4 regions of the Micromonospora palomenae genome follow, and region 2 is predicted to be linked to each of the others. Evidence: riboswitches for the same ligand, from Rfam matches in the RefSeq annotation. Region 2 holds a riboswitch; each other region holds the start of a gene.
What was found. A riboswitch is a leader RNA that binds a small molecule or an ion and turns the genes downstream of it on or off. The one in region 2 is predicted to bind cyclic di-AMP.

Region 1: linked by a shared signal. The riboswitch ahead of FHX75_RS24345 (coiled-coil domain-containing protein) and the one ahead of FHX75_RS03345 (LysM peptidoglycan-binding domain-containing protein) in region 2 are both predicted to bind cyclic di-AMP.
Region 3: linked by a shared signal. The riboswitch ahead of FHX75_RS13640 (coiled-coil domain-containing protein) and the one ahead of FHX75_RS03345 (LysM peptidoglycan-binding domain-containing protein) in region 2 are both predicted to bind cyclic di-AMP.
Region 4: linked by a shared signal. The riboswitch ahead of FHX75_RS16200 (C40 family peptidase) and the one ahead of FHX75_RS03345 (LysM peptidoglycan-binding domain-containing protein) in region 2 are both predicted to bind cyclic di-AMP.

The regions. Positions count from the first base shown of each region.
Region 1 is NZ_VIXA01000003.1:732,400-737,743, forward strand. It holds gene FHX75_RS24325 (STAS domain-containing protein) at 135-503, shown strand; gene surE (5'/3'-nucleotidase SurE) at 603-1,427, opposite strand; gene FHX75_RS30960 (hypothetical protein) at 1,424-1,561, opposite strand; gene FHX75_RS24335 (SRPBCC family protein) at 1,619-2,098, shown strand; gene FHX75_RS24340 (hypothetical protein) at 2,112-2,615, opposite strand; gene FHX75_RS24345 (coiled-coil domain-containing protein) at 2,733-3,788, opposite strand; cyclic di-AMP (ydaO/yuaA leader) riboswitch at 3,793-3,924, opposite strand; gene FHX75_RS24350 (cation diffusion facilitator family transporter) at 4,066-4,980, opposite strand; gene FHX75_RS24355 (HelD family protein) at 5,142-5,344, opposite strand, start outside.
Region 2 is NZ_VIXA01000001.1:732,734-738,077, forward strand. It holds gene htpG (molecular chaperone HtpG) at 1-268, shown strand, start outside; gene FHX75_RS03340 (peptidoglycan-binding domain-containing protein) at 317-1,201, opposite strand; gene FHX75_RS31905 (hypothetical protein) at 1,203-1,328, opposite strand; cyclic di-AMP (ydaO/yuaA leader) riboswitch at 1,772-1,946, shown strand; gene FHX75_RS03345 (LysM peptidoglycan-binding domain-containing protein) at 1,945-2,616, shown strand; gene nhaA (Na+/H+ antiporter NhaA) at 2,863-4,179, shown strand; gene FHX75_RS03355 (YdeI/OmpD-associated family protein) at 4,350-4,958, opposite strand; gene FHX75_RS03360 (DUF1062 domain-containing protein) at 5,125-5,344, opposite strand, start outside.
Region 3 is NZ_VIXA01000002.1:564,386-569,729, reverse strand. It holds gene FHX75_RS13645 (carbonic anhydrase) at 1-605, shown strand, start outside; gene FHX75_RS13640 (coiled-coil domain-containing protein) at 671-1,690, opposite strand; cyclic di-AMP (ydaO/yuaA leader) riboswitch at 1,695-1,825, opposite strand; gene FHX75_RS13635 (YibE/F family protein) at 1,992-3,329, opposite strand; gene FHX75_RS13630 (heavy metal translocating P-type ATPase) at 3,648-5,344, shown strand, end outside.
Region 4 is NZ_VIXA01000002.1:1,086,940-1,092,283, reverse strand. It holds gene FHX75_RS16205 (C40 family peptidase) at 150-1,166, shown strand; cyclic di-AMP (ydaO/yuaA leader) riboswitch at 1,317-1,453, shown strand; gene FHX75_RS16200 (C40 family peptidase) at 1,466-2,506, shown strand; gene dcd (dCTP deaminase) at 2,549-3,127, opposite strand; gene FHX75_RS16190 (pyridoxamine 5'-phosphate oxidase family protein) at 3,206-3,772, shown strand; gene FHX75_RS16185 (zinc metalloprotease) at 3,837-4,823, opposite strand; tRNA gene FHX75_RS16180 (tRNA-Gly) at 5,059-5,132, shown strand; gene FHX75_RS16175 (DUF6228 family protein) at 5,281-5,344, shown strand, end outside.

The DNA.
Region 1 (5,344 bases), on a different contig from region 2:
AGAACGGTCCGGTCCGTCCGGATCCGCGAATTGCTCATCCCGGGGGGTGGCGACCGAGGCCGTCGGAGGAATACTCTCGGTCGCGGCCCGCGTACTGATGAGGCGCCCGTGGACGGGCGAGTGGAGGTGCTCGCGTGAGCCTGTCGATCGTGAAGTCGGTTCTGCCGGGTGGTGTCATGGAGATCGCTCCGCGAGGGGAGATCGACGTCGACACCGCGTACGAGGTGCGTGAGGCGATCGCCGAGGTGCTCGCGAAGGGCCGTCCGTCCCGGATCGAGCTGAACATGCGACTCGTCACCTTCATCGACTCCGTCGGCATCAGCGCGATGGTCGCCGGGTTCCAGACGGCCGAGGTCAGCGGCGTCAAGCTGGTGGTCACCGAGCCCAGCCGGTTCGTTCACCGGCAGCTCTGGGTCACCGGCCTGCTCGGCCTCTTCGGCGCGCCGGAGCCCTACTTCGCCGGCGCCGCGGCCCCGACCCCCGAGGTCCTCCCCGGCGCCTGACGTCGGCCGCTGGTGATCCACTCCAGGTCGCCGATGTGGCGGTGACCCGCGCCCGCGGACCCCGCCACGTCGCCGGAACGGAGTGGATCAAACCGGCGGTCAGTCGCCGCCCAGGCCGGAGAGGTCCACGTCGGCGACCTCGGTGACCGCCCGGACGGCGGTGACGGAGGCGTACCCGGCGGCCAGCAGGGCCAGGTCGGTGCCGGGCTGCACGGCCTGCCCCGGCTCCTCCAGCGAGGTCCGCACGAAGCCGTGCCCGGACTCGGCCACCGTCATCTGCACCTGGCCGAAGCTGGCCAGGGTGGCCCGGCGCACGCCGCGCAGCCGCCCGTGCGGCAGGTCCGGGGCGTTGACGTTCAGCACGCTCTCCACCGGCCCGGCGGTCAACCGGGGCAGCAGGTCCAGCGCCACCCGGGCGGCGGTGTCCCAGTGCCGCTCCGCGTCGCGTACCCGGGCGGCGGCGGAGACCGCGGCGCCGCCGCTGACGGCGGTGGCCTCGCCGACGGAGAGCACGTCCAGCGAGACGGCCATGGCGCGGCAGCCGTTGGCGGCGGCGGTGAAGGCCGCGCCCACCGTGCCGGAGTGCAGCACCGCCCGGCCGGCGTTGGCGCCCCGGTTGATCCCGGAGAGCACCACCGTCGGCGGTGGCCCGAAGGCCCCGTGCACGGCGATCAGCGCGATGAAGCCGGGCGAGCCGCCGACCCCGTACGCGGGCACCCCGGGCAGCTCCGGCAGCGGATGGTCGCGGACCACCACGTGCCCCTCGCGCTCCACCGCTGTCATCGAGGCGCTCGTGCCGCTCGCCTCCTCCAGCGGGGCGGCCACCACCACGTCCAGGCCGCGGTCGGCCGCCGCTCGGGCCAGCGCCAGGATGCCCGGCGCGGCGATCCCGTCGTCGTTGGTGACCAGCACCCGCAGCGTCACCGGTCCACCGCCCGGTCGGCCAGCTCGTCCGGGGTGGTCCGCTCCTGCGGCCGACTGACCACCACCGTCGTACCCGTCCATGCCCCGCCTCCCGTGGCCGTCGCCGGCCGGATTCCCCGCCGGGGCACCGTCATGCCGCCTGCGATTGCCAGCCCGGCCGTCGTACGGGACGATCGGGCGACCGACGAGGGGTGGAGGGTGGAGTGGTCCGGCGGGAGTCGTTCAGCTACACGGTGCAGGCGCGCTGCTCACGGGCGGACGCGGTGGCGCTGTTGAGCGATCCGGCCCGGCAGGGGGAGCTGCATCCGCTGATCGTCCGGGTGCGCCGGCTGCCCACCCGTCCGGGCGCGCGGGCCAGCTACGCCATCACCGACCGGCTGGAGCTGGGGCCGCTGCGGTTCCCGGTCACCTACCAGGCCGACGTCCTGGTGGTCACCGACGACGAGATCGTCACGGTGGCCCGGCAGCAGCCCGGCACGACGGTGCGCAACCACACCCGGCTCCAGGAGGAGGGCGACGTGCTGCGGATCGACGTGGAGATCACCCTCTCCGCGCCGGCACCGCTGTTCGGGTACGCGTTCCGCCAGGCCCGCGCCGCGCACCTGGGCCTGGCCAGCCGACTCGGCGCGGTGCTGGACCGGAAGGCCGGCGGCGGCCCGGTCCCGAACTGACGCCCGGGTCCACTCAGCGGCGGCCGGCGGGCGCCGCCGCCCGGCGGGGCGGGGGGACGGTCCGGCGGTTGCGGCCCCACGGCTTCCAGGTGGAGATCACGGTCATGGTGACCAGCAGGCCGGTGGAGACCGCCGGGGCGACCACCACGTCGAGGCGCTGGTGTGCGGTGGCGTCCGGCCCGGCGGCGGCGCGCAGGTTCGGCGTCAGCGCGAACAGCACCAGGCCGATCATCACCGTGGTGAGCACCAGCTTGACCACCACCCAGCGCCAGCGCAGCAGCCCCCAGGGGGTCAGCAGTGCGCTGGTCACGCCGATCACCCAGACCAGCACGCTCAGCGGCGCGAAGAGCCAGGTCGCCACCAGCGCCGCCGCCGGGTAGACCACCCCCGGGTCGGCGCCGCGCAGCCCGGCGATGCCGAGGGTGAGCAGCACGAGGTCCGCGCCGAGCCAGCCCAGCGCGGTCACCAGGTGCAGGGTGAGCAGGGTCTTGCGGCCGTCGGGGGAGAGTCGGGTCATGCCTCGATGCTCGCCCGGCCGTCGGGCTGCGTCGTGGGCCGGTCGACGACATCCCGGGTACGTCGGCGCGCGTACGACGGGGCCCGTCCGCCTCGGACGGGCCCCGCCGCGGGTCGGTCAGTAGACCGACAGGTGCACGTGGTTGGTGTGGTCGCTGGACGGGTCCCCGCCGGCCCCGCTGTACGACTTCCACCCGCTGCTGGGCAGCCAGATCTGCCGGTACCAGATCACGTACAGCACCCCGAGCCGGTCGGCGTTGCGGACGTGGTACGCGGCCAGGTTGTTGCCGTACGTCCGGTCGCCGCCGGTCGCGTCCCCGCCGAAGCCGCTCTTCTGCGCGGCGAAGTCGCAGGCCCGGCCCTTGGGGTGCTCGCCCGACCCGCTGGGGCGGTAGCAGGAGACGTACCGGGTGAAGCCGGCCGCCTGGCTCTGCTTGAGCGCGTTGAGCATGCGCGGGGTGATGCAGCCGTTGGCCGGGGTCGGGTCGTTGACGCTGCACGACTCCGAGGGCCAGGACCCGTCGGGGTTGCGCGGCGCCGGCCGGGCGTTGGCGGTGGAGGTGCCGGCGTTGGAGCCGCCCCCGGTGCTGACGGCGGGCTTGTCGGCGGCGGCCACCGCCAGGGCCCGTTCGGCCTGCTCCTTGCGCTTGGCCATCACCGCGACCTGCTTGCGCTCCTCGACGATCTCCTTGTCGAGCGCGGCCCGGGTGCGGGTGGCGTCGTCGCGGGTCTGGATCAGGCTGCGCAGCTCCCGGTCCTCGTTGGAGGCGACCGTCTCCAGCGCCGCCGCCCGGTCCAGGAAGCCTTCAGGGCTGGAGCTGTTCAGCAGCGCCGACACCGGCCCGAGCCGCCCGGTCCGGTACGCCACGCCGGCGATCTCGCCGACCTTGCCCTGCCGGACGGTCAGCTCCGACTCGATGGTCTTGAGCTGGTTGCCGAGCTCCTGCTGCCGCTTGGTGGAGCGTTCCAGCGCGGCCTTGGCGTCGATCCAGCCCTTGCTGGCCGCGTCGAGCTGGGCGCGCAGCGCGGGGGTGCCGCCCTCGGGGTCGCCGGGGGCGGCGAGCCGGGTGGCGGGGGGAGCGGCGGTCGCCGGGACCGGCGCGGACGACACCCCGAGGGCGAGCGTCGCGACGACCGCGGCCGCCAGCCGTGCGGTGGTACGTCGTACGTGCATGCACATGTCCTTCCGTCAGCCGCCGACCGGGTTAGCTGACGGGTTCGGGACGGAAGATCCCTACCGCTGACGCGGATGCACCCCACGAACATGGTTCCCCGGCTCGCCCTGGCAGGCGATTAGGCGGCGGCCACCGCCGGCACCGGAGGGTGCCGCCTGGCGGAGGCCGGGACCGAGCCTACCGGTACGGGTGTGACACCCGCCCGTTTCGTGACTGAGGGTACTGGAGTGAATCCTGGTGTAGGTGACACAACGGGACAATAGGTGTCCGATTTCGTCACCACTCGACCTGCCCGCAGGCGCCGGGTGCGGCCCCCGGCTCGATCTGGAGGGTGGCGTGCTCGATGTGGAAGTCCTCGTGCAGGGCGGTGCGGGCGGCGGCCAGCACCGTGCCGACCTCGGCGCCGGGGACCATGGTGAGGTGGGCGGAGGCGACCTCCATGCCGGAGGTGAGCGTCCAGACGTGCAGGTCGTGCACCTCGGCGACGCCGGGGACGGCGGTCAGCCGGTCGTGCACGGCGGTCACCTGCAGATGCTCCGGGGCGGCCTGGACCAGGATGCGCACCGCCGCCCGGCCGAGTCGCCAGGTGCGGGGGAGGATGAACAGGCCGATCGCGACCGCCACCGCCGGGTCGGCCCACCACCAGCCGGTGCCGGCGATGAGCAGCGCGGCCCCGATCACGCCCAGCGAGCCGAGCAGGTCGCCGAGCACCTCCAGGTACGCCCCGCGCAGATTGATGCTCTCCTGCGCCCCCTCGCGCAGCAGCGCGAACGCGACGAGGTTGGCCAGCAGGCCGAGCACCGCCACCGCCAGCATCGGCCCGGTCCGCACCTCCGGCGGGTCGCCGAACCGGCGGACCGCCTCGATCAGCACGTAGATCGCCACCCCGCTGAGCAGGACGGCGTTGGCGAGCGCGGCCAGCACCTCCAGCCGGTAGAGCCCGAAGGTGCGCTGCGGGTCCCGGTCGCCGTGCCGGGTGGCGGTGATGGCGGCCAGCGCCATGCCGATGCCGAGCACGTCGGTGAACATGTGCCCGGCGTCGGAGAGCAGGGCCAGCGAGCCGGTGCCGAACGCGGCGACGGCCTCGACCACCATCAGCGCGGCGAGCAGCGCGAAGGCCGCCCAGAGCCGCCCGCGGTGGCGGTGCGCCGCGTTCGCGACCGACCCGTGGTGGTCATGACCTGCGCCCACGCCCACACCCTCCGTCGCCCCGGCGGCCCGAACCCAATCTATGCTCACATCGCTATGTATGCAACTGACCCCGCACGCATCCCCCACCTTCAGAGAACGAGCGGCCTCCGCGCCCGGAACAGCCACTCCTTCTCCGGAAGTGCCCGACCCCGGGGCGGGGGTCAGGGGGTGGGGTCGATGGTGGTGAGGCGCTGGGTGGCGCGGGAGAGGGCGACGTAGAGGGTGCGCACGCCCGAGCCGGGGTCGGCCCGGATCTCGCTCGGGGCGATGAGCACGACGCCGTCGTACTCCATGCCCTTGGCCTGGAGGCTGGTCACCACCTGGAGCCGGGAGCCGCCGCGGCCGCCCAGCCAGCCGGCCACCT
Region 2 (5,344 bases):
CGCGCACGACATCACGCCCACGCTGGAGAAGATGTACCGCGCGATGGGGCAGGAGGTGCCGAAGGTGAAGCGCATCCTCGAACTCAACCCGACCCACCCACTGGTCACCGGCCTGCGCGCGGCGCACGAGCGCGGCGGCGACGAGGGTGCCCTCACCGAGACCGCCGAGCTGCTGTACGGCATGGCGCTGCTCGCCGAGGGCGGCGACCTGGCCGACCCGGCCCGGTTTGCCCGGGTCCTCGCCGACCGGCTGGCCCGCACCCTCTGACGCGACGACGGCCCCGGCCCGGTGCAGCGCCGGGCCGGGGCCGCCTGCTCAGGAACCGACCCGCACGCCCATCGCCGCCCAGGTGGCCGGGCCGACCACCCCGTCCACGGTCAGCCCCCGCATGCCCTGGTACCAGCGCACCCCGGCCTCGGTCTTCGCGTCGAAGGCGCCGCTCGCGGGGCCGCACCGCTTCGCGCCGACGAACCGCTGTACGAAGGCCACGTCCCCGCCCTTGCTGCCGCGCCGCAGCGTCCGCGAGCCCGGTCTGCCCCCGGACACCGGCGTCGCCGGTCGCCCGCTGGGCACCGAAGGGGCCGGCTTGACGGCCGCGCGCAGGGCCGCCACGGTACGCGGACCGACCACCCCGTCGGCGGTGAGCTTCCGGGCGGTCTGGAACGACCGTACCCAGGCGGCCACGGCCGGCCCGAACACCCCGTCGGCCGTCAGCCGGGCCCCGAGGCGGTTGGCGACGGCCTGCAACTCCCGGACGTCGCCGCCCCGGCAGCCGGCGCGCAGCACCCGGTCGCCGAGCCGAGCCGTCGTGGCGGTGGCGATGCCCCACGGGTGGCGGCTGTCCTCCAGGCTCCGCTGGTGGCTGACGCTGACGTGCAGGTGCTTGTCGTGCGGGTTCGGCCCGGTGTACCGGGCCGGCCGGAAGCTGCGGGTACGGCTCCAGATCTTCCGGTCGTAGATGACGTACTGGGTGGACGGATGGCTGACGGCCTGCCGGACGACCAGCAGCGGGTCGATCCCGTCGACGTCCACGTCCACCGCGTTGACCGACTGGTCGTCACTGTCCGGATTGTGGTCCGAGCGGCGCGCCTGGTGACTGGCGTCGCCCAACCAGCCGTCGGACTTGCGGTCCCGCTGCGGCCACCGGGTGTCTATCTCCTCGCGCAGCACCCGCAGCGCGGGCGCCAGGTGCACGCCCATCTCACTCCTCCTCTTCCAGCGCGGCGGCCAGGTCGAAGTCGACCTCGTCGCCGGCCAGGCTCTCCGGGTCGTCGTCCTCGTCCAAGGTGGCGACGAGGTAGTCGGTGTCGATGCTGACGGTGTCCATGGAGCGTCCTTCCTCTCGCGGATGGTCGGCCGCCGCGAACCGGGGCGGACCGTGCCGGCCAGGGCGACGGCGCCCGGCATCCGGCGGGTCCGACCCGTCGGCGCCGCGGCCGCGCTCTGCTCCCTACCGTCCGAGTCGGCGGCCGGGCTGCCCAGACATGAGTCGCCAATCAGCGGCAACGCTGACCGTCCGGCGGCGCGGGCCGCCGATCGAGGCCGCCTGACCAGCGAAGACGGCGAGACGACGGCACCTGATCCGCCGCTCGGAGCGAGGCTTTCGGCCCAGTCCTGACAGGTTCCCGACCGGCCCTTGTAGAGCACCGCCGACCAACCCGCAACTCGAAGGACGAAGCCGTCGCTCAGCCGGGTGAAGAACTTCACAAGAGGTGGGCAATCGCCCGAAACAGTTCCTAACGTCGTTCGTGTTCGCGATCGCGGACACCACGGCCGGTAACGCCTAATCCATGCCGCCGGCCGGTGGGACCTTTTCAGCGGGCATGGAGCGGGGGACCCACACGTTCCTCGGTGCACGTCACCTCGGGGTGAAGCCGCCCACGGGCGGCCGGGCTCCTCGGCCCGAACCCGACAGCTCACCTCGTCGGCGTGGAGGAATCCACATGGCAACTGAATACACCGCCCGTCACCGACGGGTCAGCTCGCGCCGCATCGCCGTCGGCACGCTCGCCGTCGGTGCGGTCACCGGGGTCGCCGCCGTCCTGGCGCCGGCGTCGCCGGCGAGCGCCGCCAGCGTCAACTGGGACGCGATCGCCCAGTGCGAGTCCGGCGGCAACTGGCACATCAACACCGGCAACGGCTACTACGGCGGCCTGCAGTTCTCGCAGAGCACCTGGTCCGGCTACGGCGGCAAGAAGTACGCCTCCCGCGCCGACCTGGCCAGCCGTGGCGAGCAGATCGCGATCGCCGAGAAGGTGCTCGACGGTCAGGGCATCGGCGCCTGGCCGACCTGCGGCCGGAAGGGTGGCTCCACCAAGAGCTACTCCACCCCCTCGGAGAAGTCGGAGAAGTCGCAGAAGCAGCGGCGCTCCGGCTCGTCGAAGGCCACCTCCACCGAGCGGTCCTCGCGGGAGCAGCACAGCACCCGCAGCCAGCGGCGCAGCGCGCCGGCCGGGACCGGCGACGTGTACGTGGTGCGGCCGGGTGACACCCTGTCGCAGATCGCCGACGCCCGGGACCTGGCCGGTGGCTGGCAGGCGCTGTACGAGCGCAACAAGCGCGTGGTCGGCGCCGACCCGGGGCTGATCTTCCCCGGTCAGAAGCTCAGCCTCTGACCCCAGCACCCGGGCACTGTGACGACGCCCGGCCGGACGACCGGCCGGGCGTCGCCGCGTCCACGGCGACGTCGTGGTTCGGGCCGCTGCCGACGGGGTACCCGGCGCGCGTGGACCGGCCCGCCGGCGCGTCCGCGTCGCCGGTCGTCGGGCCGTCGGCCGGGGGCGGGGGATAGGGTTGGCCCTGGTGTGCCGGGAAGTCTGGTCGGCGATGGATGACGCGACCCCTGCCGACGAGGAGACCCCGTGACCGACGCCCCCCGGCGCCGTACCAGCCTGTTCGCCCGCCGCTCCTGGGGCGAGACCAGCCGCATCTCCGCCATCCTGCGCAAGGAGACCGTGGGCGGGGCGCTCCTGCTCGTCGGGGCGCTGCTCGCGCTGCTCTGGTCGAACTCACCCTGGGCGGACGGCTACCGGGCGCTGCGTGACCTCACCGTCGGCCCGGCGTCGCTGCACCTCGATCTCACCCTCGCCACCTGGGCCGCCGACGGGCTGCTGGCGATCTTCTTCTTCGTCGCCGGGCTGGAACTCAAGCGCGAGTTCGTCGCCGGCGACCTGCGCGACCCGCGCCGGGCCGCGGTGCCGGTGGCGGCGGCGGTCGGCGGGGTGGCCGTACCCGCCGTGCTGTTCGTCCTCATCGCCGGGGTCGACGGCGCCCGGGGGTGGGCAATCCCGACGGCCACCGACATCGCATTCGCCCTGGCGGTGCTCGCGGTGGTGGGACGGCTGCTGCCCTCGGCGCTGCGTACCTTCCTGCTCACCCTGGCGGTCGTCGACGACCTGCTCGCCATCGTCATCATCGCCGTCTTCTACACCTCCAGCCTCGCCGTGCCGCCGCTGCTGGCCGCCCTGGTGCCGCTCGCGCTCTTCGCCGTGCTGGTGCAGCGCCGGGTCCGGTCCTGGTGGCTGCTGCTGCCGCTGGCCGCCGTGACCTGGACGCTGGTGCACGCCTCGGGGGTGCACGCCACGGTGGCGGGCGTGCTGCTCGCCTTCACCGTCCCGGTGCTGCGCAGCGAGGCCGCCGGCGGGCCGGACGCCGGGCCGGGCCTGGCCGAGCACTTCGAGCACCGGTTCCGGCCGATCTCCGCCGGGGTGGCGGTGCCGATCTTCGCGTTCCTCTCCGCCGGTGTCACGGTCGGCGGCCTGGCCGGGCTGGCCACCGCGCTGACCGACCGGGTCGCGGCCGGCATCGTGGTCGGCCTGGTGGTCGGCAAGCCGGTGGGCATCCTGGCCGCCACCTGGCTGGTGTCCCGGTTCACCCGGGCCAACCTCGACGAGGGGCTGAACTGGGTCGACGTGCTCGGCCTGGCGCTGCTCGGCGGGATCGGGTTCACCGTGTCGCTGCTGATCGGCGAGCTGGCCTTCGGCCTGGGCAGCGCGCGTGACGACCACGTCAAGGTCGCGGTGCTCACCGGGTCGCTGCTCTCCGCGCTGCTGGCGACGGTGATCCTGCGCGCCCGCACCCGGGTCTACCGGCGGGTGCACGAGATCGAGACGCTCGACGAGGACCACGACGGCGTCCCGGACGTCTTCGAGCCGAAGGCGGACGGCCATGTCGACTGAACCGAGCCGGCTGTCGGCGGTAGATCCGGATCAAGCCGGGCAAGAAGCCGGCCTTCACCGCCGAGGGGTCGAAAGCGTGCCCCGGCACGGCCGAGGTGCGTCCCTTCCGAACCAGGGAATCCGTCCGAGCGCTCCTGGCGCCGTGACTGGTTCCACCGTCGAGCAGGCGATCACCCGTGTGAGTTCGGAGGCTTGGCCTTCTGCGGGTAGATCGTCTCGTGACGGGCCAGCATGGCAACGAACTCGCCGATCTTCCGCTCGCGGGTCTGCGCCCGTTTGACGGCGTTGACGCGGTGGATGAGGGCGAACCGGTTGGTTTTGGTGAGTACGTCGAACATGGCCTGGGCGGCGGGGTCGGCGGCGATGGCGGCGAGGAGGTCGGCCGGTACCTCGGCTTCCGACGGCGGGGCGTAGGCGGCCGCCCACCGCCCGTCCGCCTTCGCGGCTTCTACCGCGGCGCGGCCTGGGGGCAGCATTCGCCCCTGCGCCTCGAGCCGGGCCACGTGGGCGACGTTGCGTTGTGACCAGGAACTGCGGGGCCTGCGAGGGGTGAACCGGATCCAGGAGGTTTCCTGATCCCGTTTACGGGCCTGCCCGTCGATCCAGCCGAAACACAGGGCCTCGTCGACCGCCTGCTGCCAGGTCAGCGTCGTGACTGTGCCGCCCTTCTTGGTCAGGGCGAGCCAGACGCCGGGCGACGTGGCGTGGTTGGCCGACAACCACGCGCGCAGCGCGTCGGCGTCCGCGACGATCAACTCATCCAATTCGGCGCTCGCCATGACGGTGAGGTTAACGGCTGCGCCGACCCCGGGGATCGGGCGCGGGGCGAAGCCCAATCCCCGGGCCTGGTCGGATCCCGCAACCACTGAGCACCCAGTGGAGCGGCAGCGCCCATCGCGGCGAGCGTGCGCCCATCGGCACGTCCGGATGTATGCACCCGGGCGTTCACCTTTGTCGTCGGTATCGGGCCGACCCTGACCTTCGTTCGCGCCCGGTCATGAGCGACCCCGCGCGGACCGCCGCGTGATGTAGTCCGGGGCAAGGCCACCTTGCCTCTCGCCCCGGCTCAGGCCCACGGCGGCGGCTCATAGCAGGATGAACGAGTAGTCCCGGTGGGTTCTGCGATTCAGCGGCGAAGGAGTTGCCGGAGCAGCCCTTTAGACGG
Region 3 (5,344 bases), on a different contig from region 2:
ACCGGCGTTTCGTGACGGGCGCGCAGCGCCACCCCAACCAGGACTCGCTGCACCGGGCGGCGGTCGCCGACGGCCAGCACCCGTTCGCGGTGATCGTCGGCTGCTCCGACTCCCGCCTCGCCGCCGAGATCATCTTCGACCGGGGCCTGGGTGACCTCTTCGTGGTGCGTACCGCCGGGCACACCGCCGGCCCCGAGGTGCTCGGCAGCGTCGAGTACGCGGTGAGCGTCCTGAACACCCCGCTGGTGGTGGTGCTCGGCCACGACTCCTGCGGGGCGGTGCAGGCCGCCCGGGACGCCGCGCGGACCGGCACGCCGCCGGCCGGGCACCTGCGGGCGGTGGTGGACGCGGTGGCGCCCAGCCTCCGGCGGGCCGCCGAGCAGGGTGTCGACGACGTCGACGGGATCGTCGACATCCACATCGCGCACACCGTCGAGGCGCTGCTGGGCAACTCCGCCGTACTGGCCGCCGCGGTCGCCGAGGGGCGGTGCGCGGTGGTCGGCATGTCGTACCGACTGGCCGCCGGTGAGGTGCGGACGGTGGCCGCGGTGCCGAGCGTCGTGCCGGCTCAGGCCGGCGATCGGGCGACCGCCGTCGCCGGCTGAGCCCCCCCGCACGCGACGAGGGCCGCCCCCACCGGGGACGGCCCTCGTTCGGTACGCGTCGCGCGCTAAAGCATCGACATGTGCACGTGGTCGGTGTGGTTCGACGGTCCGCTGTACGACTTCCACCCGGTCGCCGGGAACCAGATCTGCCGGTTCCAGATCACGTAGTAGATGCCGAGCCGGTCGGCGTTGCGGATCAGGAACGCGGCGAGGTTGTTGCCGTACATCCGGGTGTCGTTGTTGTGCCAGGGCGCGAAGCCGCTCCGCTGCAACGACCAGTCGCAGGCCTTGCCCTTCGGGTGCTCCCACGGCCCGCCGGGCCGGTAGCAGCCCGCGAACCGGGTGAAGCCGGCCCGCCGGACCTCCTTGTACGCGTGCAGGGTGCGCGGCGTGATGGTGCCGGAGGTGGTCGGGTCGTTCTCGGTGCGTGACTCCGGACGCCAGCCGCCGTCGGCAGTCCGGCCGGGGCCGATCCGGGCGACCGGCGAGGTCGCGTCGACCAGGCCGCCGGTGAAGCCCCGGCCACCGACCAGCTGGAGGGCCTTCTCGGCCTCCCGGCTCTCCCGGGCCATGTCGTTGGTGAGCTTCTGCTGCTCGCGCACCTCGGCGTCCAGCGCCAGCTTGGCCTGCTCCGCGCGGTTCTTGGCGGCGGTGACCTTGGCTAGCTTCTGCGCGTTGACCATGTTCAGCTCGTCCAGGGCGGCGGCGCGCCTGACGAACGAGTCCGGGGCGTCGCTCTCCAGCAGCATCGCCACCGCGCCGATCCGGCCGGTCCGGTACGACTGCGCCGCGATCTGCGAGACCGTCGGCTGCAACGCCGCCAGCTCGTCCTGCGCGCGCCGCACCTCCAGCGCGAGCTGCTGCTGGCGCTTCTTGGACTTCTCCAGCTGCGTCTTCGCCTTCGAGTACTCGCGGTTGCGCAGCTCGATGACGTCGGTGAGCAGCTTGGGCTCGTCGTCCTCCTCGTGCCCGGAGGGGGTGGGGGTCGAGGGCGCGGCGATCGCGGCTGTCGGCCCGCCGAGGATGGCCAGCGCGGCGAACACGGCCACCACCGGAGTCAACCAGCGGCGCAGGGGTGCCGTCACAGTGTTCCCTTCCGTCGACCGCCGACCGGGTTAGCTGACGGGTTCGGGACGGAAGTGGCCCCTACCGCTCGCGCGGATTCACCCCATGTACCTGGTTCCCCGGCTCGCCTCGCGGCGATTGGGCGGCGGCACCGCAGGCGCCGCTGCGCGCCTTCGGCGGTGACCGGCAGCGAGGTTACCCGAGAGTCGTACCGGGGATCTACGTCCAGAACCCGACTAAATGCGTTATTTCGTCGTAGCGAAGCGTGACGAGTGACGCGTTCGTCAGGTTCCGCGTCGGCGTCGGTCACGCAGCGGAGTCTCACCATGCGGTGTCCGTGCTCCTTTCCGGGTCGGGCCACCGTGCGGGGGCCGGGGTGGACGGTCCGCCGGGACGCGACGCGCTCAGCGCCTCGAGCGCCGCGTCCCGGTCGGCGGAGGGGCGGGGCGTGGGTGCCGGTCCGGTGTCCCGGGCCGGATCGTCGGCCGGGCCACGACCGGCGGTGGCGACCAGCGCGGCCAGAGCGGTGGTCAGCGGTACGGCGGCGATCAGGCCGAGCGTCGCCACCGCGCTGCGGACGATCTCCTGGGCCAGGAACTCGCTGGTGAGGATCTGGCTCACCGGCCGGCTGTCGGCGGTGAGCAGGAGCAGCAGCGGCAGCGACGCGCCCGCGTACGCGAGCACGATGGTGTTCACCGTGGAGGCGATGTGCGCCCGGCCGACCCGGGTGGCGGCCCGGTAGAGCTGGGTCCGGGACAGTCCGGGGTTGGCGTGCGCCAGCTCGGTGACGGTGGCGGCCTGGGTGACGGTGACGTCGTCGAGCACGCCGAGCGAGCCGATGATGATGCCGGCCAGCAGCAGCCCGTGCAGGTCGACGTCGCGCTGGTACATCGACAGCGTGGTGGCCTCCTCGCTGCCGAACCCGGTCAGGTGGGTGGCGGCGGTGGCCAGGCTGCCGAGCAGCCCGGTCAGCACCAGGCTGCCGAGCGTGCCGAGGACCGCCACCGAGGTCTGCGCGGTGATCCCGTGGGTCAGGTACAGCACCACGAACATGATCAGCGCCGAGCCGGTGATCGCGATCAGAAGTGGCGAGCCGCCCGCCGCGATGCCGGGCACGACGAAGGTCAGCAGGATGGCGAAGCTGGCGCCCAGCCCGGCAAGCGCGGCCAGCCCGCGCAGCCGGCCGAACGCCACGATCGCCGCCGCGAAGAGCGCCACCAGCCACACCAGCGGCTTGCCCCGCTGGTGTTCGGCGATCTGGTAGCTGGTGGCGGTGGGGTCGGCCGGGTCGGCGAGCTGGACCAGCACCACCTCGTCGCCCACCGCCACGGCGGGTGCGCCCGGGCCGGCGGGCACCGGCGTCTCCACCTGCTGCCCGTTGTCCGGGCCCTGCTCGACCCGGACCGTCACGGTCCCGCACGGGCCCTCGACGGCGCCGGGCGCCTCCGGCGTCGGTGGGCAGGGTTCGGTCACCACCCGGGTCACCGTGCCGTGGTGGCGCGCCGGCTCGGCGCCGCCGTCGGCCTGCCGCGAGTCGCGCGGCCACAGCACCAGGGCGGCGATCACCGTGACGACGAACAGCGGGACCACCGTCGCGACGAGGATCCGTCGCACCCCCGGTGGGGCGGACGGAGCGGGACGGGTGTGGTCGGCGCCCATTGCGAGTCTCCCAACGATCCAGGGCGGAGTACGTGTCAGCCGGCCGGTCGGTTCAGCCGCGGAACGCGCGTGGCGGGCCGCGTACCCCGGTGTGGGCCCTGGGTGCCGGCGGGGTCACCCAGGGCGACCGGACGGTGCTGTCGCCCGGTGTGGCGACCCGCCCGGGCGGCCGCCCACGGCAGCCGAGCCCGGCGCGGTACGCGGGTCGGCGGCAGCAGCGGCGGATGGCGAGTCATGGCCGGAGAATCGTAGCCAGGTTCGGTGCGGGTCCGCCCGGTTCGTGCCATCGGCAGCGCGTTCACCGGGCATCGTGAGGGCATGGACCAGCAGGCCGGCCCGGCCCGGCACCCGGGGTCGGACCGGCACCGGGGGCACGACCGGCACGCCGGGCACGACCCGGAGATGTTCCGCCGCCGGTTCTGGCTCTGCCTGGCGCTGACCCTGCCCGTGGTCGCCACCAGCCACATGGTGATGGAGTGGTTCGGCTACTCGCTGGAGTTCCCCGGCCGGTCCCTGGTCGGGCCGGTGCTCGGCTCGGTGGTCTTCTGGTGGGGCGGCTGGCCGTTCCTCGTCGGCGCGGTGCGCGAGGTGCGCGACCGGGCCCCGGGGATGATGCTGCTGATCGGGATGGCGATCAGCGTCGCGTACGCCGCCTCGCTCGCCACCAGCCTCGGCGCCTTCGAGCTGGACTTCTGGTGGGAGCTGGCCGCCCTGGTCACCATCATGCTGCTCGGGCACTGGCAGGAGATGAAGGCCGTCGGGCAGGCGCGGGGCGCGCTCGCGGCGCTGGCCGCGCTGCTCCCCGACGACGCCGAGCGGGTCGGGCCGCAGGGCGGCACCGAACGGGTGCCGGTGAGCGGGCTGCGGGTGGCCGACGTGGTGCTGGTCCGCCCCGGTGGCCGGGTGCCGGCCGACGGGCGGATCGTCGACGGGGCCGCCGAGCTGGACGAGTCGATGGTCACCGGCGAGTCCCGCCCGGTCTCCCGCGCGGTCGGGGACCGGGTGGTGGCCGGCACCGTCGCCACCGACTCGGCGATCCGGGTCCGGGTGGAGGCCGTCGGCGACCAGACCACCCTCGCCGGCATCCAGCGCCTCGTGGCACAGGCGCAGCAGTCCGGCGGGCGGGCGCAGGCGCTGGCGGACCGCTTCGCCGCCTGGCTCTTCTACGTCGCCACGGGTACCGCCGTGCTAACCGTCGTGGGGTGGACCGCGCTGGGCGAGCGGGACCAGGCCGTGGTGCGGACCGTCACGGTGCTGGTGATCGCCTGCCCGCACGCGCTCGGCCTGGCCATCCCGCTGGTGATCGCGCTCTCCACCGCGCTGGCCGCCCGCTCCGGCGTGCTGGTCCGCGACCGGCTCGCGCTGGAACGGATGCGCACCGTGGACGTGGTGCTCTTCGACAAGACCGGCACCCTCACCAGGGGCGAGCACGCGGTGGTCGGGGTGGCCGCCGCGCCGGGGACCGGCGAGGACGAGGTGCTGCGGCTCGCCGCCGGGGTCGAGGCGGACAGCGAACACCCGCTGGCCCGGGCGATCGTCGCGGCCGCCGCCGAGCACGGCGGCCCGGCCCCGGCCGCCGGCTTCCGCTCGCTGCCGGGGCGCGGCGTCCGGGCCGACATCGACGGTGCGCCGTACGCGGTCGGCGGCCCCGCGCTCCTGCGTGAGCAGGGACTGGAGCTGCCCGGGGCGCTGGAGCCGGCGGCCCGGCGCTGGGCGGAGCGCGGCGCGGCGGTGCTGCACCTGGTCCGCCTGCCGGACACCGTCCTCGGCCTGCTCGCCCTCGCCGACCAGGTACGCCCCGAGGCCCGGGAGGCGATCGCGGAACTGCGGGCCGAGGGGGTCCGCAGCATCGCGATGATCACCGGGGACGCCCGGACGGTGGCCGAGGCGGTCGCCGCGGACCTCGGCTTCCGGCCCGGCGTCGACGAGGTCTTCGCCGAGGTGCTCCCCGCCGACAAGGACCGGAAGGTGACCGCGCTGCAACGCCGGGGGCTGCGGGTGGCGATGGTCGGGGA
Region 4 (5,344 bases), on a different contig from region 2:
TGTGCAAGTGGTTGCACAGGCGTGATGCTGTAATGAGCCACCTTGAATTCGTACGGACGGTTCCCTAATGTGGGGCACCGACCGCTGTGGGTCGTCTGCCTCCGTCTTCCCCTCAGCGAGGCGCCCGGCGGTCGGTCGCTAAGGAGTCGGTGCCGGTGGCAACCATGCCCCCTCATCGTCACGCCCAGGGTCGTCCGCCCACTCACCCCACCGGCCTGCGCCGGATCGCCCGCCGCCTGCTCACCCTGGTCGCCGCCGTGGTCGTCGGCGCCGGGATGTTCGCCGTGCCGGCGCACGCAGCGCCCACGCCGGAGGAGATCGAGGCGGCGATCGACAAGCAGTGGGAACAGCTCGAGCCGACCATCGAGCAGTACAACAAGGTCCGCGCGCACCTCAAGGTCAACCGCAAGAAGTCGGCGGAGCTGGAGAAAAAGATCCAGCCGCTGGCCCTGCAGACCGAGCTGGCGATGAACCGGGTGGGCGACCTCGCCTCCCGGTACTACATGACGGGCCCCTCGCAGGACATCGGCGCGCTGCTGGTCAGCGCCAAGCCGGGCACCCTGACCGAGCAGCTGACCATCCTCGACCGCCTCGCCGCGCAGGAGCGCAAGGAGCTCCAGGTCGTCATCAACGCCCGGCAGAAGTACGACGGCGAGAAGCAGAAGCTCGACGCGCTGATCGCCGCGGAGGTCAAGCAGGAGAAGGAGCTGGCCGCCAAGAAGGCGCAGATCAACTCCGAGATCAAGCGGCTCCAGGCGTCGATGCCGAAGACCGTCGTCAAGGTGGCCGGCTGCCCGACCGTCAAGGGCGTGGTGAGTTCCGCCGCGCAGACCGCCATCCGGGTGGCCTGCCAGCAGGTCGGTGACCCGTACGTCTGGGGTGCCGACGGGCCGAACTCGTTCGACTGCTCCGGCCTCACCCAGTACGCCTACAAGGCCGCCGGCATCTACCTGACCCACCACACCGGCGCCCAGTGGAACGAGGGCAAGGCCATCCCGCGCTCCGAGGCGCGCCCCGGCGACCTGGTCTTCTTCTACAGCGACCTGCACCACGTGGGTCTCTACCTGGGCAGCGGGCTGATGGTGCACGCGCCACGGACCGGCAAACCCGTCCAGGTCACCAGCATCGACTACATGCCGGTCGCCGGCTTCCGACGACCGAACTGACCCCGAGCCCGCCGCGAAACCCCCGGTCGACCGACCGGGGGTTTCGCGTATCCGGGACCCGGCACGGCATGGCGGGTTGCGGATCGATAACGGTCGTCTCTACTCTGATCCTTCGTCGGCCGCGACAGGTCCGTCCAACCCGGGCGGCAGTGGCCGGCACCGCCGAATCGCCCACGGGCGAGCCGGGGACCCAGGTAAGCCGGGGTGAATCCGCAGCCACTGCGGTAGGGCGCTCCCTTCCCGCCCGAACCCGTCAGCTAACCCGGTAGGCGGTCGCGGAAGAAGGAGCCCGGAGCCCGGTGGCACACCATGCCCCGCGGCCACCGTCGTACCGGTCGACCCAGGTCGCCCGGCTGACGGCTGCGCCGCGCCCACGCTGGTCCCGCTTCACCACCGTCCTTGCCGCCCTCGCCGGTGCCGCCGTCGTACTGACCGGCGCTGCCACGGCGGCCCACGCCGACCCCTCGGTCGCCGAGATCGAGCGGCAGATCGACCAGGACTGGAACAGGCTCGAACCGATCATCGAGCAGCACAACGCCACCCGTCAGGACCTGGCCGCCAAGCGCCGGCAGGCCGACGCGCTGGCCAAGCGCATCGAGCCGCTGCAACTCCAGGTCGACCTCGCGATGAACCAGGTCACCGGGCTCGCCGCCGAGGCGTACAAGGGGGAGAACGTCTCCGCCGTCAACGCCCTGCTCGGCAGCAGTTCCCCCGGCGAACTGGTCGACCAGCTCGAAATGCTCGACCGGTTCGCCCAGCGCCAGCAGCGCGACGTGCGGGCCGTCAAGGAGTTGCGGGACAAGCTGGCCGCGGAGAAGGCGCCGCTGGACCAGATGGTCGCCCAGCTGACCCGGACCGAGGCCCAGCTGGCCGCGAAGAAGAAGCAGATCAACGCCGAGATCGACCGGCTGCAGAAACTGCGGCTCAAGGTGTACGGCAACGGTGGCGGGGGTGCGCTGCGCCCGGCCCCGTGCCCGGCCGGCTATCCCGGCGGCCCGGCCGGCACGGCGGTCAAGTTCGCCTGCGCGCAGATCGGCAAGCCGTACGTCTGGGGCGCCGAGGGCCCGAACTCGTACGACTGCTCCGGGTTGATGCTCGCGGCGTGGGCGAAGGCCGGTGTCTCACTGCCGCACAACGCCCGCCAGCAGCGCCAGGTGACCGCCCGGGTCAGCCGGGCCGACCTGCGCCCCGGCGACCTGGTCTTCTACTACGCCGACCTGCACCACGTCGGCATGTACGTCGGTGGCGGCTGGGTGGTGCACGCCTCCCAGGCGGGCCAGCCGGTCAAGATGAAGCGGGTCGACGACGGGCCGGTCAACAGCTACGGCCGGCTGGGCTGAGCGCGCGCCGGGCTCCCGGGACTCCGGGGGCCCGGCCCGGCGTCAGCGGGTGGGCCAGGTGCGCCAGTTCTGCCAGGAGCGACTCGGGGTCGGCCCGCGCTGGCCCTGGTAGCGCGACCCGTAGACGGCGGAGCCGTACGGGTGCTCGGCCGGGGACGAGAGCCGGAAGATGCAGAGCTGGCCGATCTTCATCCCGGGCCAGAGCGTGATCGGCAGGTTCGCCACGTTCGACAGCTCCAGCGTCACGTGACCGGAGAAGCCCGGGTCGATGAAGCCGGCGGTCGAGTGGGTGAGCAGGCCGAGCCGACCCAGGCTGGACTTGCCCTCCAGGCGCCCGGCGAGCTGGTCGCCCAGCGAGATGACCTCCAGCGTGGAGGCGAGCACGAACTCGCCGGGGTGCAGCACGAACGGCTCACCCTCGGGCACCTCGACCATCGAGGTGAGCTCGTCCTGCTGGATCGCCGGGTCGATGTGCGTGTACAGGTGGTTGTTGAAGACCCGGAAGAGCTTGTCGAGCCGCACGTCGATGCTGGACGGCTGCACCAGCGTGGGCTCGAAGGGCTCCAGCGCGAGCGTGCCCGCCTTGATCTCGGAGACCAGGTCGCGGTCGGAGAGCAGCATCGGCACACCATATCGAGCGGACCGGGTGACCTGCGTGTCGGACTACGCGTTCGTACACATGTTCGATAGGATGTCCGTATGGCTTCCTGGTCCGAATTCGCCGCTGACGAGCCCCGACTCGCCGACGGGATCCGCCTTCTCATGCAGCAGTACGGGCCGGGCTTCGGCTACCTGGCCACCGTCCGCGCCGACGGTGGGCCCCGGGTGCACCCGGTCTGCCCCGTGATCACCGACGAGGGGCTGTTCTGCTTCGTCGTCGACTCGCCCAAGCGGCGCGACCTCGAACGCGACGGGCGGTACGCGTTGCACTCGTTCCCGCCTGAGGAGACCGACGACGAGGCGTACGTCGCCGGTCGCGCGCAACCGGTCACCGACCCGGCCCGGGTCGCCCGGGTGGCCCGCCTCGGCCGGGCGGCGCCGCAGGTCGACTGGCGACTCTTCGAGTTCAGCGTCGACGTGGCGATGCTGACCCGCCGCGACCAGGGTGGGCTCGGCCAGCCCGGCGAGGGCCACGGGTCCTCCGCCGTCCAGGTCTGGCTCGATCCGGTCGCCGCCCACCGCGGCGGCGACGCCGCCGGCGTACCCGATCGGCGGCCGGCGCGCCGCGGCCGCCACGGTTTCGACACCCGCCGCCCCGCCGCCTGACCGCCGAGACGCCGATGCCGGCCCCGTCCTACGACGGAGCCGGCACCGGTGTCTGCTGAGGGTGTTACGCCGCGCGGTACGCGTTCCATGCGGTCAGCATGCGGCTCGCCTGGCCAGCGGTGAACTGGTACATGCACGAGTCGTAGGTGTAGTCCATGAAGTTGGTGATCGGGTCCAGGCCGGCCGTGGCGCAGGTGTCCCGCCCGGTCGGGCACTGGAACGCCGGCGAGGCCTCGGCCGGGGTGTCGCTGACGCTGTCACCCGAGCCGGAGCATCCACCCTGGAACGTGTGGTAGAGGTTCAGCCAGTGGCCGACCTCGTGGGTGCCGGTGTCGCCCTGGTTGTAGTTGGCGGCGGTGCCGCCCGGCAGCGACTCGCTCAGCACGACCACGCCGTCCATGCTGTTCAGCTTCCGCTGCGGGAAGGTCGCCCAGCCGAGCAGGTCGTCGCTCAGCTCACCCAGGTAGACGTTGAGCGTGTTCTTGCCGCCCTCGCGCAGGGAGGTCTTCATCGACCGCTCCGCCGAGGAGCCCTGCACGATCGGGTACCACGCCGGGTTGGTCACCCGGTTGATCTTCGTCAGCTGGAAGCCGAAGGCCGTGGCCGCGCCGCCGGTGGCACCCGAGTAGGCCTGGTTCAGCACGCTGATCTGTGAGGTGATCATCGAGTCCGGGATGTTGCCGCCGGCGCGGGTGCTGTCGCGCTGGATCACGTGCACGACGACCGGGATGGTGACGCTGGCCAGCGGGGCGGCGGCCTGGGCGCCGGCCCGGAAGCTCGCCCGCTCGCGCAGCGCGGCGGCCAGGTCGGCCTCGCGTTCGCGGACCTGCTTGGCGGTCAGCTCGTTGGGTTCGTGCTTGGCGATCCCGCCCTTCTTGATCCGAGCGTCCGAGTGGACGTCGGCCGGCTCGGCGCAGACCTCGCTCGGGGCGGCGGAGAAGGCGGAAGCAGCGGGGACGACGCCTACCGCGGCGGTGCTGAGCAGCAGCGCGAGGGTCGTCGACGCGACACCGGCGGCACGCCGGGTCAGCAGGTTGGGACGGAGTCCCATGGGCCCACCTCTTTCTGGCGGCGTGACAGGGGGTATGTCACGCCGTGGTCGAGAACGTGGGGGTGACGTTACAACCGATCGACAGATTTGAGAACGACCATATGTTGCCGCTGTGAAACTTTTAGCTCCACGTGGATACGTTACGTCCAAGATCGATCACGGCGGAGGGCGTGCCGGCGTGCCCGGGGTACCTGGGTGCACGGCGGCGGTCGCCTCAGGTACAGTGGTGCCGCCTGCGGGTGTAGTTCAATGGCAGAACATCAGCTTCCCAAGCTGACAGTGCGGGTTCGATTCCCGTCACCCGCTCCACGATCGAGGCCCTGGCCAGGACGCGAGTCCGAGCCAGGGCCTTCGATGTTCCGTAGCCAAGGACCAGGCCGCGTGCCATTAGCCTCGGTCATCCCTGGTGCGTTCTCGACTGCCCGACGAGGAGATCCGCCAGCCATAATGCGGCATCATGAACGCCCCACTGATCATCGGCTATCCACCCGCAGAGAGCACGTGGGTGCTTCATCCACCAG